Regions from separate parts of the Marinococcus salis genome, predicted to be linked through region 1. Evidence: riboswitches for the same ligand, from Rfam matches in the RefSeq annotation. Region 1 holds a riboswitch; the other holds the start of a gene.
What was found. A riboswitch is a leader RNA that binds a small molecule or an ion and turns the genes downstream of it on or off. The one in region 1 is predicted to bind thiamine pyrophosphate.

Region 1 (8,476 bases):
GGCTGTATCGGGATGGGACAGGCACCCGCCACCCATAAAAACAGCCTGCGGACGACCCCGCGGAACTTCCCGGGACGCTCCGGCACAAAAGAAGACCGTGTTTTCCTTTGCAGTCCTGAAATTGCTGCGGCTTCTGCGCTGTATGGTGAAATCACCGATCCGCGGACGCTCGATATGGATTATCCAAAAGTTGGCGAACCAGACGAACCAACGGTCGATTTCCGTTTGCTTCAGGAGCCGATTCCTTATGAAGAGGCTAAAAATATAAAAATTGAAAAAGGGCCGAACATTGCTACCCTTCCGGAAATGGAAGAACTGCCGGACCGCATTGAAGTGCCGGTACTCCTGAAGCTCGGCGATAACTTCTCCACAGACGAGATTCTTGCCGGCGGTGCCCGCGTGCTTCCATACCGCAGTAACCTTCCGGAAATCAGCAAGTTCTCGTTTGAAATTACGGATGAAGATTATTACAACCGGGCCATGGAAATTAAAGACGATACTGGGCACGCCATTATCGGCGGATCCAACTACGGCCAGGGGTCAAGCCGTGAGCACGCAGCGCTCGCACCTCGCTACCTTGGCCTGCGTGTTGCGCTCGTCCAGGACTTCGCCCGTATTCACTGGCAGAACCTGGTGAACTTCGGCGTGCTTCCGATTACATTTGAGGATACCGAAGACTATATGAAAATCGACGTCGGTGATACTATTGTACTTGAGAACCTGCGTGAAAATATCCAAAACCACAATACGTTCGAAGCTGCTATCAAGAATAAAAATGAAACCATCACAGTGCGCCATGAAATGTCGAGGCGTCAAATTGATATGATGCTTCGCGGCGGCTTGATTAACTGGGTACGCGCAAGACAATAAAAATTCCGGCGGAGCAGACGCTTCTTTTTGAGGAGCGCTGCTCCTTTAGTTTGACGATTAAGGGAGGCCTTCATCGATGGAAAATACAGTAGAGAACCCACGCACTATCGTACTTACCGGGGCCACAAACGGTATTGGCAGAATCACAGCGGAAAAACTGGCGGCTGAAGGGCATACCTTATTGCTGGTGGGACGCAAAGAATGGAAATGTGAGGAACTGATTGCCGAATTGGAGCAAAAAACCGGAAACACGGACCTCCATTTTTATCAAACGGACCTCTCCCTTCTCCAGGAAATAGAAATACTCGCCAAAGATATCGCACGGGATTACGGACGGATTGATGCTCTGATTAACAACGCCGGCGCCGTATACTCTTCCCGCGTCTGGACCGAGGAGCATTTGGAGCGCACCTTTGCCCTGAATTACCTCGGGGTATTTTACCTTACGGAGCTTCTTCTTCCACTTCTGCGTAAGAGCTCTGATGGACGGGTAGTGAATGTGTCCTCTGCTGCGCATGCCTTATCCAAAATGAACTTTCAAAACCTGCAGGGCGAGCAAAAGTATAATGGCCTAAAGCAATACGGGCTTGCAAAGCTTTCCTTGCTGCTGTACACGTATGACTTGGCCCAAAGACTCCGCCAAGAAAATATTAAAGTGAACGCGCTCCATCCCGGCAACATTTCCACCGGGTTTGGCCTGAACAATAAAAACGCCTTTTACCGGGGACTAAACAAATTTACTAGTAAGTTCGGTGACTCCCCGGAAGAAGGAGCCGATCTGGAGGTATCGCTTGCTTCAGGCGCACGCGGCTCCCAGGTAACCGGCAAATATTTTACGAAAAAAGGGATCACCAGTTCATCGAGTGACTCCTACTCTACAACCAATCAAAGAAAACTACGGGAAATTAGCGAAGAGCTTGTGTATCATTACACCGGACGAGAGATTCAAAAAGAAGCTTAAATATAAATCTGCCTGACCGAATGCCTTAACGGGCATTCTTTTTTTGTTTTTCTGCGATCCTGTGTTGTTTTGCCCCGTTTTGAAGCGGGTATTTAACTCTCATGTGCATATATGTGTGCACCATTTTATTTACCTGAGGAGGAATGAAGTATCGTACAAACAAAGGAATCTGCCACTAGAGCTGATTTCACGGCACGTTTTACCGCTTTGCGGAAGCAGACGATGAAGCTGACCGCACCGTTGTATACGGAAGATTTTATGATTCAGGCCCACCCCGACGTAAGCCCTGCAAAATGGCATCTAGCTCATACGACCTGGTTTTTTGAGCAGTTCATTCTTAAGCCATATGATGACAATTATGAAGAGTTTTCGAAATTCTCTAACGGCTTATATAATTCTTATTATGAAACGCAGGGAAAGCCATTTCCGAAGCAGTACCGCGGACTGATTTCCCGGCCGACCACCGAAGACACCATGGAATACCGGCGTCATGTAGAAGAAGCCATGGAACATTTTCTCAAAGAAGGCCCCTGGAATGAAGAGATCGCTGAATTAATGGAAACCGGCCTGCAGCACGAGCAGCAGCACCAGGAACTGTTAGTAACCGACACAAAATTCAACTTTTCAATGAATCCACTTAACCCTGCCTACCTGGAAAATGAATCTTTTGAAGAACAGGGAGAAACATCCAAGCTTGAATGGCACGCCTATGAAGACAAGCTGACGACTATCGGGACAGATAACCTGCATTTTTCTTTTGATAATGAACGCCCGGAGCATAAATTTTACCTGCACGCCTTCTCTATCGCCTCAAGGCCGGTGACCAACGAAGAATATATTCGTTTTATTGAAGACGGCGGCTACGAAGACCCTGAGCTGTGGCTTTCCGAAGGCTGGGGCATTGTCCAGGAGCAGGACTGGAAAGCACCACTTTACTGGCAGAAGCAGGGCGGTATCTGGTTTTACTTTACGATGAATGGCCTGAAAGAAGTGCGCCTTCATGAACCTATTGCCCATATAAGCTATTACGAAGCAGATGCCTATGCCCGCTGGGCCGGAGCCCGCCTTCCTACGGAACAGGAATGGGAATATGCTTTTCGCGGCGCCGAAGCAGACGGTACGTTTCTAGAGTCTGAAAGCTATCACCCAAGACCCCTTCAGTCGTCTCCCAATGCGTACGGGGACGTATGGGAGTGGACACGCAGTCCTTATTCCCCGTATCCGGGCAACCGTCCGCCGGAGGGTGCCATGGGAGAATACAATGCCAAATTTATGAGTAACCAGATGGTGCTGCGCGGCGGTTCATGCGCGACACCGAAGTCGCACATCCGCTCCACCTACCGTAATTTTTTCCCTCCGGAAAAACGGTGGCAGTTCAGCGGACTCCGGCTTGCCAAGGACGGGGTGCAGAAATAGCCATGGCTGATTATACTGTATTGGATTTAAAGCCTTCGCTGTCCTCCCTGGCTGAAGACGTCCGCACCGGACTGGCTGCTGAACCGAAAAGCATCCCCCCCCAAACATTTCTACGATGAACGAGGGAGCATGCTGTTTAATGAAATTACCCGGCTGCCGGAATATTACGTCAGCCGGACCGAAGCATCTGTTTTGTCCGACTATGGGAAAGAAATTGCTGAAAGTATTGGAGCTTCCTCCCTAATTGAGCTTGGAAGCGGAAGCTTTGATAAAATCCGTTGCCTGCTTCCTTTCCTTTCGGAGTCCGTGAGCTATACCCCCGTCGACATTTCGATTAGTGCCCTGCATGATACCGCAGCCCGTGTGAAAGAGGCCGTGCCTGCCATGCAGGTCTCCGGCGTATGTGCAGACTATACAAAAACAATTTCTTTTTTAAACAGCAGCAGAGAACAGCCTGCAGCTGTCTTTTTTCTCGGCTCTACGATTGGAAACCTGGATCCGAAGGAAGCTTCGGAATTTTTAAAGAAGCTCGCTTCCCATATGAAGCCGGAGGACAGCCTTGTGGTCGGGGTCGATTTGAAGAAGGACCCGGTGGTGCTGCACCGGGCGTACAACGACAGTGCAGGCATTACTGCTTCCTTTAACAAAAATCTGCTCCACCGCCTGAACCGCGAGCTTGACGCTGGTATTACCACCGGTCATTTTGAACATGAAGCTTTTTACAATGAACGGCTCGGACGGATCGAAATGCATTTGCGCGCTGAAAAGCCTTCCCTGTTCTCGATTGGCGGGGAAACATTTACGATGCGTGCCGGCGAGACTATCCATACAGAAAACAGCCGGAAATTCACTCCGGAGGAATTCACGCACCTGGCCCGCCAGTCCTCCTGGGAAACCAATGACTGGTGGACCGATGAAAACGAATGGTTTGGCGTATTTACGCTTTCCCCTCGACCATAAGTATAAAAGCCCCCGGCAGACCGGGGGCTTTTTCATGTCTGCGGCCAGCCTTCCAGCCGGTACGCCATGTCCCAGAATAAATACTCAAACCGGGTGGTCGTTAAGAATATATTTTCAATCTTTCTTTTTTCTGCCTCGGGTTTGTTTTCTGCCGTGCGGTCGAGCATGCTGATGCCCCAGTCCGCGAGCTGCTGAAATTCGTCATCGCTGTACATCTGTACCCATTCACCGTACAGTTCATGCTCCAATGCTCCCGGCCACGTACTGAGCTTTCTTCCAATTTCTGCGTAGCTCCACATACACGGAAGCACAGCCGCAAGCAGCTCAGCCAGGCCGCCATTTTGTCCTTCGTGCAGCATATACCTTGTATATGCAAGGGTTGTCGGGGCCGGCTCTGCCTGTTCAAGCTCCTGTTCAGTGATCCCGAACTTTTTTGCGTACTGGCGGTGCAGGCTCATTTCCTCATTCATGGTCACATCCATCACCTTCGCAAAAGCTCCCATTGTTTCAACGTCTTCGGCTTTAACAGCGCCAACCGCAAACAATTTCGCATATTGCACGAGATAAAGATAATCCTGAACCATGAAATAGCGAAATTTTTCCTTATCAAGGGTCCCCTGGCCAAGCTCTTCCACAAATGGATGTGTGTGATTCTGCTGCCATACCGGAAGCAGCTTTTCCTTTAAATCGTGAGTGAATGACATTAACCTCGTCCTTTCTATTCTTTTAGAGTATGTGACCATTTATAAACAAAGGACAATACTATTTTTGTGAACGTAACCAGCTGTTCCACCTCTACTTTTTCATCGACTGCGTGTGCTTCTTCAAGCGTCCCCGGACCAAAAATGGCAGAGGGAATGCCTGCATCCGCCAGCCACCCTCCGTCTGTGACAGTAGGAGAAGTATTAATTTCTCCTGCTTCATGGGTGATTTCTTTAAAGGATTCCAGCAGCTGCAGACTGCCCGGGTGGTTGCTCTGAACTTCCAGGGAAGGGAATATTTCGCCTCTGTCTTCTATCATCGATTCTCCTCCCCAAATAAATGTCGGAGGATTCTCCCGAAGCCACGGGTCAGCCTCAGCCACTTTACGGAGATGATTTTCGACTTCTTCAGCCGCTGTTTCATGGGTCTCATCCGGATAAAAATGGACCGTAATCCAAAGACTGCATTCATCAGCTATAAATGCAGCATTTCTTCCTCCCTCAATGACTGCCGGGTTAATGGTATTCGTCCCAGGCTGAAACCCCGGATAAGTTTTTCGTACGGCCCAATCTCTTTCTAAACTCTGCAAACCCTCGATAAGTATCATCATTTTTTCAATAGCACTTGCCCCGAATTTTCCACCTCCGGCATGAATCAGATTCCGCCGCATGGCGTCATGATGTATCTGCTGGCTTTTCACAGTGACCCAGCCTGTAATAACGCCTCCCTGTCCCTGAATATTAAGATTGCTCGTATCTCCTACGAGTGCATAATCAGCAGTATATCCCCTTCGGCAGCATTGAAGTGTACCGGCCTCACCTACTTCTTCACCCACTACCGATTGCACAATAACGTCGCCAGGCAAATCAATTTTTAGTTCATGTAAAATATCAACAGCTAAAAGTATGCCTGCAAGCCCGCCTTTCATATCAGCTGCTCCTCTTCCGTAGAGCCATCCGTTTTTCACTGCCGGATCGAAAGGATCAAAGCTCCACTCCTTATGTGATACCTCCGCTACATCTATGTGTCCATTCAGAATTAAGCTGTTATACCGGTTCCCCTCTTTTCCGGTTTTTGTGCCTACTACGTTGGGATCTCCGCTAAAAACCTCCCATTTATCAACGTCCCACTGACGCTGCTGCAGATAATCCGCTATAAATTGTTGAGCATTCGCTGTATTACGGGCCGGGGGCGCCATCGTATTAAATCGTATTAAGTTTTTGGCTAAGTCGGTTAATTTCTGCCTGCGTTCTTCCACCAATCTTTCCCAATTTGGTTCTTCCATAAGCCCCTCCTAGTTTTTAACCTATATAAAAAGCCGCTTCTTTTAGAGAAGAAGCGGCATAAATAACCGGGGTGTCCCTTCTTTCTTCCCTCCGCCAGTACGATCTGGATCAGGTGCCAAGGGTCAAGGTACTTAAACCTTTCTCAGCCATCAGGCTCCCCTAGAAAGCATTAATTTCTTATTATTCAAACATATTTTGCAAAATGCTGCAAATAAGCAGGAGCGTGAAGCAGCCCTCCAGAGGGTATAATACAAGTATACGAAGGGAGCGTGATGAATCCATGAAAACCACAAATACCGACGTATGCATTGTGGGGGCAGGCCCCGTAGGCTTGACTGCTGCCAATACCTTAAGAGCACTCGGCATCCGCGTCCGGATTTTAGACAGAAAAAGCTCTATTTCTCCCTTTTCCAAAGCGTTCGGCATCCAGGCGCGAACTCTTGAAATGCTCAATCTGATCGGAGCGCTCCGTCCCTTTTTGAAGGAAGGCTTCCCCATTACTGATGCGGCTGTTCAGCCGGAAGGCAAAAGACCTTCCAAAGCCTCCTTTGCTTCGCTCGATACCCCGTTTCCCTTTATGCTGATGCTTCCGCAGTCAGATACGGAGCATATTTTAAAGAAACAGCTCCGGGAGGTCGGCCAGTTTATTGACTGGAACACCCACTGCAAACGGATTACCCAGTACAGTGACCACGCAGAGGTGGAATGCGCCACCGAAAATGGACACGAACTAATCCGCGCTTCCTATGTGATCGGATGTGACGGGCCTCACAGTACAGTCCGTGAGAACATGAACGTCTCCTTTCCGGGCGGCAAGCATGAAACAATCTATTTTCTGGGAGACGTCACGGTGGAAGGACTTTCACTTTCCAACGATATTTCTACATTCATTACCGAGCGCGGCGTAGCTGCTTTCTTTCCCTTCCGCGATGAAAAGTACCGGGTAATCACTATCGACCATGCCGAACAGAACCGTGAACACCGGGATGATCTCCCTCTTGAGGATCTTGAAAAAAGCGTGCGGCGTATTACCCAGCAGCCGGTGCATTTCCCCCATGCTTCCTGGCTGTCTCAATTCGGAACGTCGCATCATCAGGCAGACGCCTATCGTGACCATCGGCTGTTTCTCGCCGGGGACGCTGCCCACCTGCACAGCCCATTTGGCGGCCAGGGAATGAATCTCGGCATGCAGGACGCGGTCAACCTCTGCTGGAAATTGGCGTGGGTGCTGCGCGGCCATTCCCACCCTGCCCTGCTCGATACGTATGAAGAAGAACGATACGTAGTCGGACGCAGGACTATCCGAATGACAAATACGGCAATGCAGGTGATGACCCGCTCCCATACCCTTATTCCACGCCTCCTGGCGAACCCTGTAAGCATTCTCAGCAAAAGCAACTCGCTGCAGCGCCAGCTGACCCAGCGCCTAGCCAATATTGACATCAGCTATCAGAACAGGGCCTCACTTGCGAAATTCCAGCACCAGGGAGAAATGATTCCGGCCGGCTCCCGGGCTGCTCCGGCACGTGTTCTTACCACGGAGGGAGAACACGCAGACGTAATGGATTTTCTGCACATCCAGCAGTTTACCTGCCTATTTTATATCGAAGACGAGCAGGAGCTCCATCAGCTCGACGAAAGCATTCAGGAGGTGCGCCGGCAGTACGGGCCTTCCATTCTCATTCTCGTTGTTCAGCGCAAGGGCATACTCCGGGCCTCAAAGCCGAATATCCACCACCTGTTTGATTACCGCCGCGACCTTGCTGTCAAATGGAAACTCCCGACGTTTTCAGCTGTGCTCATACGCCCGGACGGCTATGTTGCTTTTGCCGAGCAACCGGTACGCACGGGACGGTTGATGAGAAAAATTCACACCGCTTTATACCAATAGCTTCCTCCACTCTAATTCTGTTTTCCGGCCGGCTGTGGATAATTTTCGAACGCATACCAATAGATGTCCACAAGCCGGTTCTTCCATTTAGTAAATTATTTATGAGCAATACCTTCAATCGAAGCAGGTGCTTCGATTTTTTATGTTTTTCTTTCGTAAGTCCCCGTTTATGCTGCTGAAATAAGACGATAATTTTTAGGCGGTACCGAACCCTGTGGATGAATCTGCTCCTGGCCTCTTTACTTTCTGATTTAAGCTGAAAACCATCCCCATTGTGTATATGTCTGTGGACGGTTTCGTCAGTTTTCTTCTTCTGCCCGTTTCCAGCAGAGAGCCTCTTGTTCGAGCTTCTGCACAACGATGTGCTTTTCATTCATATATTCTGACGGA
Region 2 (8,476 bases), on a different contig from region 1:
TATCAGCCGCGGGCACGAAGTAGAGCTGATGGACATGATCGCCGATGGGCTTCCAAACGAAGATCCCCTTCCGCATGATCTGCTCATTATGGGCACATATACGTGGGGCGAAGGCGATATTCCTGAAGAAACAGAAGACTTTCTGGAAGACCTTTTCGCCTATGATATTTCCGGCCTTTCGATTTCCATCTTTGGCTCCGGGGATCATGCGTATGAAAACTTCGCCGGAGCTGTGGATGAAATGATCGGGCAATTCCGTGAACGCGGACATAAAGGTGATATTCCCACCATGAAAGTCGATGTGGATGAAATGGATAACATTGCTGAAGATATTAAAAGCTATGTGGACCGCATCGAAGAAAAGTTTTTAGTAAAATAACCGGCAACCCGACTAACCCCGGAGGCCCACGGCCCCTGGGGTTATTTTAATCAATTCCGCTGCCCTGCTACGACAGGGGCAGCAGAAAAACGACAGTAATAAACAGTATAAAGCCGGCAGTAAACCAGACGTCCGTTTTTTTATAATTCATTTGCACATACCTCGTTCTTTTTCTCGAGCCGTCAAACCCTTTGGATTCCATCGCCAGGGCTGTTCTTTCTGCTTTTCGTACAGCCCCTGCCATCAATGGCACCCCTGCCTCTTTCCACTCCCGCATTCTGGGCTTTGAACCCATTCCTCTAATCTGCCGGGCTCTGCGGATTACCACCAGTTCTTTTCGAAGCTGGGGAAGAAAACGGTAGGCTGCCATCATTCCATATCCAATACTCGGAGGCATATGCCATTTTTGTATCAAACTCATCACTAAACTCACTGGAGAGGTGGTGAGGACAAAAAGAAGCGACCAGGAAGCAAACACCATCGCTCTTAAGCCTAGCGAGACACCTGTTTGGATATTTTCAAGAGCCACCGGCATGTGAAATACATAAAAAAGAACCGTAGCACCCCTTTCTTCAGGAAAAACCACCTGAAGCCATACAAAGCTGAAACCAAAAAGTGCAAACGGGAGCAGGAGTATGAGCAGCAGCTTTAACGGCACTTTTCCCAGAAAGAAGATGGCAGCAATAGTTAGCACCAGCACAGCAAGTGGATGCCATATATCATAAATGAAAATCATAAAGAAAAATACAGTGAAAAGGCTGAGCAGCTTCAGCGTTGGATGTACCCGCTGTAAAAAAGCGTCCCGGGTCTGGAGCTCTTCAAGCATGGCTGCCCCCTCCTAGGCGCATAAGCTGTACCGAAGGCAGCCGGACACCGATTTTTCCTAAGTCTATGCTGCCATCAAAAAATGCTTCTACACTCCCGTCGTAGACAAGCGTTCGTTCTGCCAGCGCAAGGACCCGTGCCGCTTTTGTATAAACCAGATCCATATCATGCGTCAGCCAGAGAACCGCTTTTCCGCGTTGCCGGCACTGCTCCAGCACTTCAAACAAAGCATCAGCATTTCGCTTATCAAGCCCAAACGTCGGCTCATCCAAAATTAAAATGGACTGGTTGTTTGTCACCATTACTGCCACTGAGAGACGCCGTTTTTCCCCCTGACTGAGCCGAAACGGATGGTTTTTCCGAATATGGCCGAGCTGAAACTGAATCAACAGTTCATTTGTCTGCTGAACAATATCTTCCTCGCACCATCCTGCTATCTCCATTCCGTAGCGTATTTCTTCTTCTACGGTCGGCGTTAGAAACTGGTGCTCGGGCTGTTGAAAAACAATCCCGAAGGTTTTGGCAATTTCGTACGGCTTCAGACCGGCTATATCTTGTCCGTTAACATACACGGTACCGCTTTTAATAGGCTCCCATCCGGTAAGAACTCGTGCGAGTGTGCTTTTCCCAGCTCCATTTGCCCCTACGACGGCAGTCATTTCTCCAGGGTAAAGGGAAAAAGACACGTTTTCGAAAACCGTCTGCATACTATAGGCAGAGGCCGCCCGTTCCACCTTCAGGACAGGCGGCTTCTGAGAAGGCTCACCCCCCTGTTTCGACTGCGGCAGAGATGCATGAACCTCGGCAACAGGGTAATCCGCTGCAAACACCTCCCATTCCCGCAAAGTGACGGGAAGAGCAGCTTTGGTTGTCTCCGTCTTTCTGAGCAACTTTTTTCCCGCTTCTGCAGGTGCAGGCAGCCACACTCCTTCTGCTTCGAGTACAGCAGCGTGGGAGTAAAATATACGGCCGGGGCTTCCATCCGCTGTCACCTGACCATTGCGGTTCAATACGACCGCCCTGCTCACCCACTCCATCACTTCATTTAGCTGATGCTCAATCAAAATTAATGTTTTATCAGGGGCTTCTGCAATACGGCCAAGAAGTGCGGCCACTGCTTCACGGCTTACCGGATCGAGCTGGGAGAGCGGTTCATCCAAAATCCAGATCTCCGGATTCACAGCAGCTATGCAGGACACAGCTATTTTTTGCTTCATCCCTCCGGAAAGCATGTCAATACGGGCGTCAATACAAGAAAGCATGCCTGTGAACTGCAAGGCTTCAAGCATCCGGCCTTCGATATCCTCCGCAGGTACGCGCAGGTTCTCAAGCGTAAATACAAGCTCTTCCCGCACTGTCGGCATGCAGAATTGGGTATCGGGATCCTGGAACAACAGAGCCGCCTCTCTGGCAGCCTCTGTAATGCATTTCACCGCTGGATTTTCTCCGAATACGTTCAATTCACCAGACACTTCTGCCTCTACTGAGCGCGGAAGAATTCCCTGAAGGGCCAGTGCCAACGTACTTTTACCCGAGCCGCTCGGGCCGAGCAGCAGCACGTTTTCCCCAGTACGTATTTCAGCCGAAAAACCCTCTACCGAAGGCTCAGCGTAAGGATATGCAATGGTTACATTCTCTGCATAAATCATACAGCGTTCCTCTGCTGCCCTTCCCGACGCTGGCGGCCAAGAGCAAAGCGGTCGAGAACGCCTGTTTTTACCAGGGCGTCTGTAAAGCTTTTCCCTGCCCACCCGGCTAAAAGAGCACCGCTTATAAGCATGGTTACCAGCATAAATACAACAACAGAACCTGCGTACTGACTGAATCCATAAAGAATATACTGGGTTAAAAATGCAGCAGACGTCCCTGCCATTCCGGCAAGCATTAATACCGGCAGACGAAAGATTCGGTAGAAAAACATGGCAAAAATAATTTCTGCGGCAATCCCCTGCGTGAAGCCGAGAACGAGCACTGCTCCCGCGCTCACAGACCCGGCCATAACTTCAGTGCCAGCCGCAATAAGCTCTGCCAGCAGCGCCGCTCCTGGTTTTTGAATGATATAGGCGCATATTACCGGAGCGAGGATCCAGAAGCCTGCCATCAGTCCGCCCCCAACTGGCCCGAGGACGCCCGTAACAATTTGTCCGAGCAGTACCCAAAGAAGATAAAGGACACCAAGAACAGCTGAAATAAATGAGATAACGACGATATCCCTGAGGTTTAAGCGTTTGTTTATCATTAAGCTTTTTTTCCGTCTGTTAATGTTCTGGCAAAGGGCCAGTCTTTTGCATGATACGCGTCCTCAAAAAACATATACTCGAGCTGGCACCCTTCCATAAATAACGTCCGCCAACGCTGCTTTTCTTCTTCTGTAGCTGTTTCTGCCAGTTCATCAAGGCGGTCAATATATTTGTACATTTCCCGCTCTTCACGGTCTCCGTAGAAACGAATCCAGTCGTTAAACGGATGGTCCTCGTTCGGATTCACTTCTTTCATCAGCCTTTCACCCACATACAAATACACCCACGGGCAGGCGAGCGTTACCGCAATCACATCGCCAAGTGTGCCCTTTTCAGCATGGTGCAGCATATGAAGCACATAATGCTGGGAAGCCGGGGCAAGCGCGTAGCCCTGCAATTCTTCATAAGCCACTCCCGCCTGCGCACATAAATTATGGTGCGGGTGCGTTTCACTGTTTAACACAAAATCAATGGTATCTTTAAACATGATCATGTCTTCTCTGGACGTGCATTTTGTTATCCCAATTGCTTTTGTCTTGATCATGGCATTTAAGTATTCAAAATCCTGCTTCACGTAATGGATAAGAGCTTCTTTTGGGACATCACCTTTCCCGATGCCCTGCACAAATGGATTTTCCCAGCAGGCTTCAAAAATGTGCTCTGTGTCCTGCCATAAAAGCTCTGAAAATTTCATTGTTACTTCCTCCTTTAAATTAGGAGGGAACCACTACGGGCAGTAAAGACCAATGGAGCAAAAAAAGCCACTCCATTGGTGGAGTGGCTTCGAATAAACGTCCGCTATTATAAAGCTGCTGCTTCTGATATAGACGTATTCTACCGTCTCCACTTTCCTACGCTGGCCTTAACCAGATCAGGTTCAAAGGGATTAAGGATAGTCCTTATCTCAGCCGTTACCGGCACCCCTAGCGGATTCCCTATTAAGTTGTCTACACTGTATCACATTATTTCAGAAAGTCAAAGCCCCATTTTGCCTTTACAAAATATGACGTTAACGTTAAGGTTATATCATGAAACTTAACAGGAGGGTGATGCATGCTGTACAAAATTGAAGAAGCCGCTCAAACCACAGGCTTAACGAAACGTGCAATACGTTATTATGAACAAATTGGTCTTATATCAGCACCAGAGCGTACAGAAAAAGGAACCAGAGTGTACGATGACCAGGATATTGAACGTCTGCAGAATGTAGTAACCGCAAAGGAGGTTCTTGGGTTTTCTCTTCAGGAGCTGCAGCAGTATCTCGATTTGAAAGAGCAGGTAAAAACAGTCTATAGCCACTACCAGTCGGTACAGGAAACGACGATGCAGCACGAGGATTTGAAACAAATTTCTGATAGCCTTCAGGCCCAGATTGATATGCTCGACCAAAAAATCAACCAGATGACAACGTTTAAAACGGAAATGGAAAATCTGAAAAACCAAGCTGACAACGTATTATCTTCATTCAATAAGGAGAAGTGACTGCTTTATGAATATTCAAACCAGGGCACGGTGGATTACGATCTTCGCCACATTTTTAGCTTTTATGGGTATCGGCGTCGTGGACCCCGTCCTTCCTTCCATCGCGGCTTCTATCGGTGCTTCTCACTGGCAGGTGGAGCTGCTTTTTACGTCCTATATTTTAGTGATGGCCTGCATGATGATTCCTGCCGGGATCCTTTCGAGCCGGTTTGGTGATAAACGGCTGATGAGCGCCGGGCTTTTGATCGTTACAGCCTTCGCCCTGCTTTGCAGTGTGGCGGGAGGCATTACTGAACTGGCCCTTTTTCGCGGCGGCTGGGGGCTTGGCAACGCTATGTTTTTCGCCACTGCTATGACCCTGTTAATCGCTCTCTCGAGGAGCGTGGAAACAGCGGTAGGTATGTATGAGGCGGCAATTGGCCTGGGCCTCGCCGGCGGTCCGCTTGTAGGCGGCCTTCTCGGGGATCTATCCTGGCGTGCTCCTTTTTTTGGTACAAGTCTTTTAATGCTTATCGCTTTTATTTTAGTTATCTTTTTCGTCCATCCGCCCGCTCCTAAAAAAGCTAAAGCTACGGCTGGATGGCAGGAGCTTCGTCATCTTTTTACACACGGGCCGTTCATTAAGGGTGCGCTTGCCGGCATGTTTTATTATTATGGTTTTTTTGTCGTGCTTGCTTACTCCCCTTTAATTTTATCTTTAACTTCTATTCAAATCGGTCTCGTCTTTTTTGGATGGGGATTATGCCTGGCCTTCGGCTCGGCTGTTTTATCGAGAAGGCTTGAGAGGCGGTTTACTCCTGTGAAATTACTGCCGTTCACCCTCTCTGCTTTTATTTTAACGCTTTTAGGATTGTTTTTTGCGTCCTCCTCAGTATTAATGATTATGTTCATCGTACTTTCAGGATTATTTTCCGGCCTGAATAATTCTTTATTTACCAGCCATGTAATGGAGCATTCGCCTTACGAGCGCAGTATTTCTTCTGGAGCATATAATTTCCTTCGCTGGCTTGGCGCTGCTTTTGCACCGGTCATGTCGGGATTAATCGGTAATTCATTATCAGCCCATCTTCCATACCTGGTCGCCGGTGTTCTTGGCGCAGCAGCTTTATTGTTTATTGGATGGAGCAGAACAGATCTGCAAACCGAACAGACCGAAGCTCCAAAAGCGTAAAAAAATCCCTGCAGATATTTCTGCAGGGATTTTTTTATGCCCGGTTGGCTACAGTCGTTGTTTCCTGATAAAAGCGTTCAAATTCGGCTACGACATTATCGAGAAAATCAATTGTGCCCTGGTCCGTTAAGTTTCCGTTTTCGTCCATTTTTTCATGCACAGCTCCAATAAGCACTTCATTTCCGGGAAGTACTTTTGCACTCATGCCCGGAGCGCTCAAAATCTGGCGCAGATGCATCTGCGCTTTCACGGTGCCCAGGCCGCCAAGAGAAGCTCCCACCAGCATGGTTGGTTTGCCGGCAAAGTCGTAATCGACCCGGGAATTCCAATCCAGAGCATTTTTAAGCACGCCGGAAATTGAACCATTGTATTCCGGAGTTGCAATAAGTACGGCGTCCGCTTCACGTACAGAACGCTTGTACTCCTGCACATAGTCCGGAGCATTGCTTTCCTCGTCCTGATCATAGTGCGGAAGATCGCGGATATCTAAAATATCAATATCCATGATGTCGCCGTAACGGTCCTGCATGTACTCCACTAATTTTCCGTTAAAGGATTCCTGACGGATACTTCCTACAATAGCTGCTACTTTCATTTGATCTTTCATCCTTTCGTGTTGAACTTCATTTATATATCATACACACACGTTACCGGCTGTTTCAAGTTATCTGCTTACTTTTTGTAAGTGCCTGATGCAGAGCTGTATCCTTTTCCTGTACACGCGTGTGCCAGTATTCTCTGTCCCAGTCGGCAAGCTGTTCATCTTCGACAGCCCGCTCCATATAAAAGGAAAATGATTCCACTTCTTTTAACACAGACGAATCTCCCGTTTTCACGAGCATCGTCAGTGCTTCCATGCAGGCTGCCATCACCGAGATATCTTCCCGGCCGTACAGTCTGATCTGGTAAAAGCTTTTGTATAAATACTCTCTAAAGGGCTTTACAGGCATAAACAACCTCAGTTCATCCTGCTTGTCGACAAAGTACTGATCATTTCTGTGTTCATGACTGAGTTCGGAGAGCAGTGCCCCAATACGGTTTATACAATTGGCTGCTGTATGTGGATCATTAATCGCCGGAGAAATGGCCCGCAGCGCTATCTCTACAATTTTCTGCATGGAGAATTCAATATCCTGAACATTGCTTCTCTCTTCTCCTACTAATACAAAACCTCTTAATATTTTTGGGGATAAACTTTGCTTTGACCAGTAGCGAAATAATGGCTCGCCCTGATGAACATAAGCTCCTACCTGAAACAAGCATTCGACGACGGCTTCCTCCTGCCTGGCCCAGGCAATCAGTTCAGGCATCTTCACCATATTGGTGTATCCCGACCGTTCAGCATGAACGATTGTTTCTTCATCGTTCCGGAAATTGCCGTTCCATTCGCTGAAGCTGTTTACTCCAGAATATGTATATGCATCCTGGATCACCCTCGAGGCATCGGACCGTATGTGGCTGATCAGATGATTGACCTGCAGCCACTGGGTGGAGTGATAAATAAAGATTATAAAAAAGGCCAGACAGCCAAGCGCCACAAAAACTGTCAGCATAGGCATCAAAATTTGGTTATTACCTTCGCTTGAAAAAAGCAGCATGTTTACCAGGGTGAACAATACCCCAAATGTAAACACCCCGAGCGTATGCTGTGTCGTCGGGCTTTTCATAAAATCCTGCAGGGCTCTTGGCGTGAACTGTGTAGCGTACGTTGTCAAAACAACCATAATCGAAGAAAAACTGATAGTGGTCAGCGTCAATAATGCAGTAACCAACGCGCTGTACAGGGAAGTAGCGGTGTTATTTTCTACGAGCAGCATAGAAGGCACATTGTTGTACACAGGCCGCAGCAGCTGCTGGTCCATAATAGAAGTACCTATTACTATAATTAAACTAAGAATGCCGTAGCAGCCTGGAACGAACCAAAACTTGTCCCTGACCTTTACATACCATTTCTGCTGCTTCATGATTTTCCTCCATTTCTATCGTGCAATTCCGCAATTATAAAGGAAATCACCAAACAATGCATTTCTTGTATGAATGTTTTACAATGGTATTTGATACTGAATAAAAGGAGACAGACGATGGTAACGTTGAAGACAGAACGAGAAATTGAGCTTATGCACGAAGCTGGGAAGATTCTTGCCGCCTGCCATAAAGAAATCGCCAAAATGGTCAAACCAGGCGTCACCACAAAACAAATTGACGATTTTGTCGAAAAATTTCTGGCAGAGCGCGGTGCCACTCCTGAACAAAAAGGCTTTCAAGGATACAAATACGCAACCTGTGCCTCCATAAATGATGAAATCTGTCACGGCTTTCCAAGAGCCCGTCCTCTTGAAAATGGTGATCTCGTTACAATTGATATGGTAGTGAATTTAA

Region 2: another riboswitch for thiamine pyrophosphate. It lies ahead of tenA (thiaminase II); the one in region 1 lies ahead of ACTTK6_RS00395 (acetylornithine deacetylase).

The regions. Positions count from the first base shown of each region.
Region 1 is NZ_JBQOJB010000001.1:68,691-77,166, forward strand. Features, by position in the region: gene ACTTK6_RS00370 (aconitate hydratase) at 1-870, shown strand, start outside; gene ACTTK6_RS00375 (SDR family NAD(P)-dependent oxidoreductase) at 947-1,831, shown strand; gene egtB (ergothioneine biosynthesis protein EgtB) at 1,982-3,247, shown strand; gene egtD (L-histidine N(alpha)-methyltransferase) at 3,326-4,207, shown strand; gene tenA (thiaminase II) at 4,240-4,911, opposite strand; gene ACTTK6_RS00395 (acetylornithine deacetylase) at 4,926-6,194, opposite strand; TPP riboswitch at 6,264-6,366, opposite strand; gene ACTTK6_RS00400 (FAD-dependent monooxygenase) at 6,476-8,086, shown strand; gene ACTTK6_RS00405 (GrpB family protein) at 8,386-8,476, opposite strand, start outside.
Region 2 is NZ_JBQOJB010000006.1:140,346-148,821, reverse strand. Features, by position in the region: gene ACTTK6_RS07955 (flavodoxin domain-containing protein) at 1-379, shown strand, start outside; gene ACTTK6_RS07950 (energy-coupling factor transporter transmembrane component T family protein) at 447-1,205, opposite strand; gene ACTTK6_RS07945 (ABC transporter ATP-binding protein) at 1,198-2,853, opposite strand; gene ACTTK6_RS07940 (ECF transporter S component) at 2,850-3,443, opposite strand; gene tenA (thiaminase II) at 3,443-4,138, opposite strand; TPP riboswitch at 4,276-4,379, opposite strand; gene ACTTK6_RS07930 (MerR family transcriptional regulator) at 4,498-4,926, shown strand; gene ACTTK6_RS07925 (MFS transporter) at 4,934-6,097, shown strand; gene ACTTK6_RS07920 (NADPH-dependent FMN reductase) at 6,132-6,692, opposite strand; gene ACTTK6_RS07915 (DUF2254 domain-containing protein) at 6,757-8,061, opposite strand; gene map (type I methionyl aminopeptidase) at 8,179-8,476, shown strand, end outside.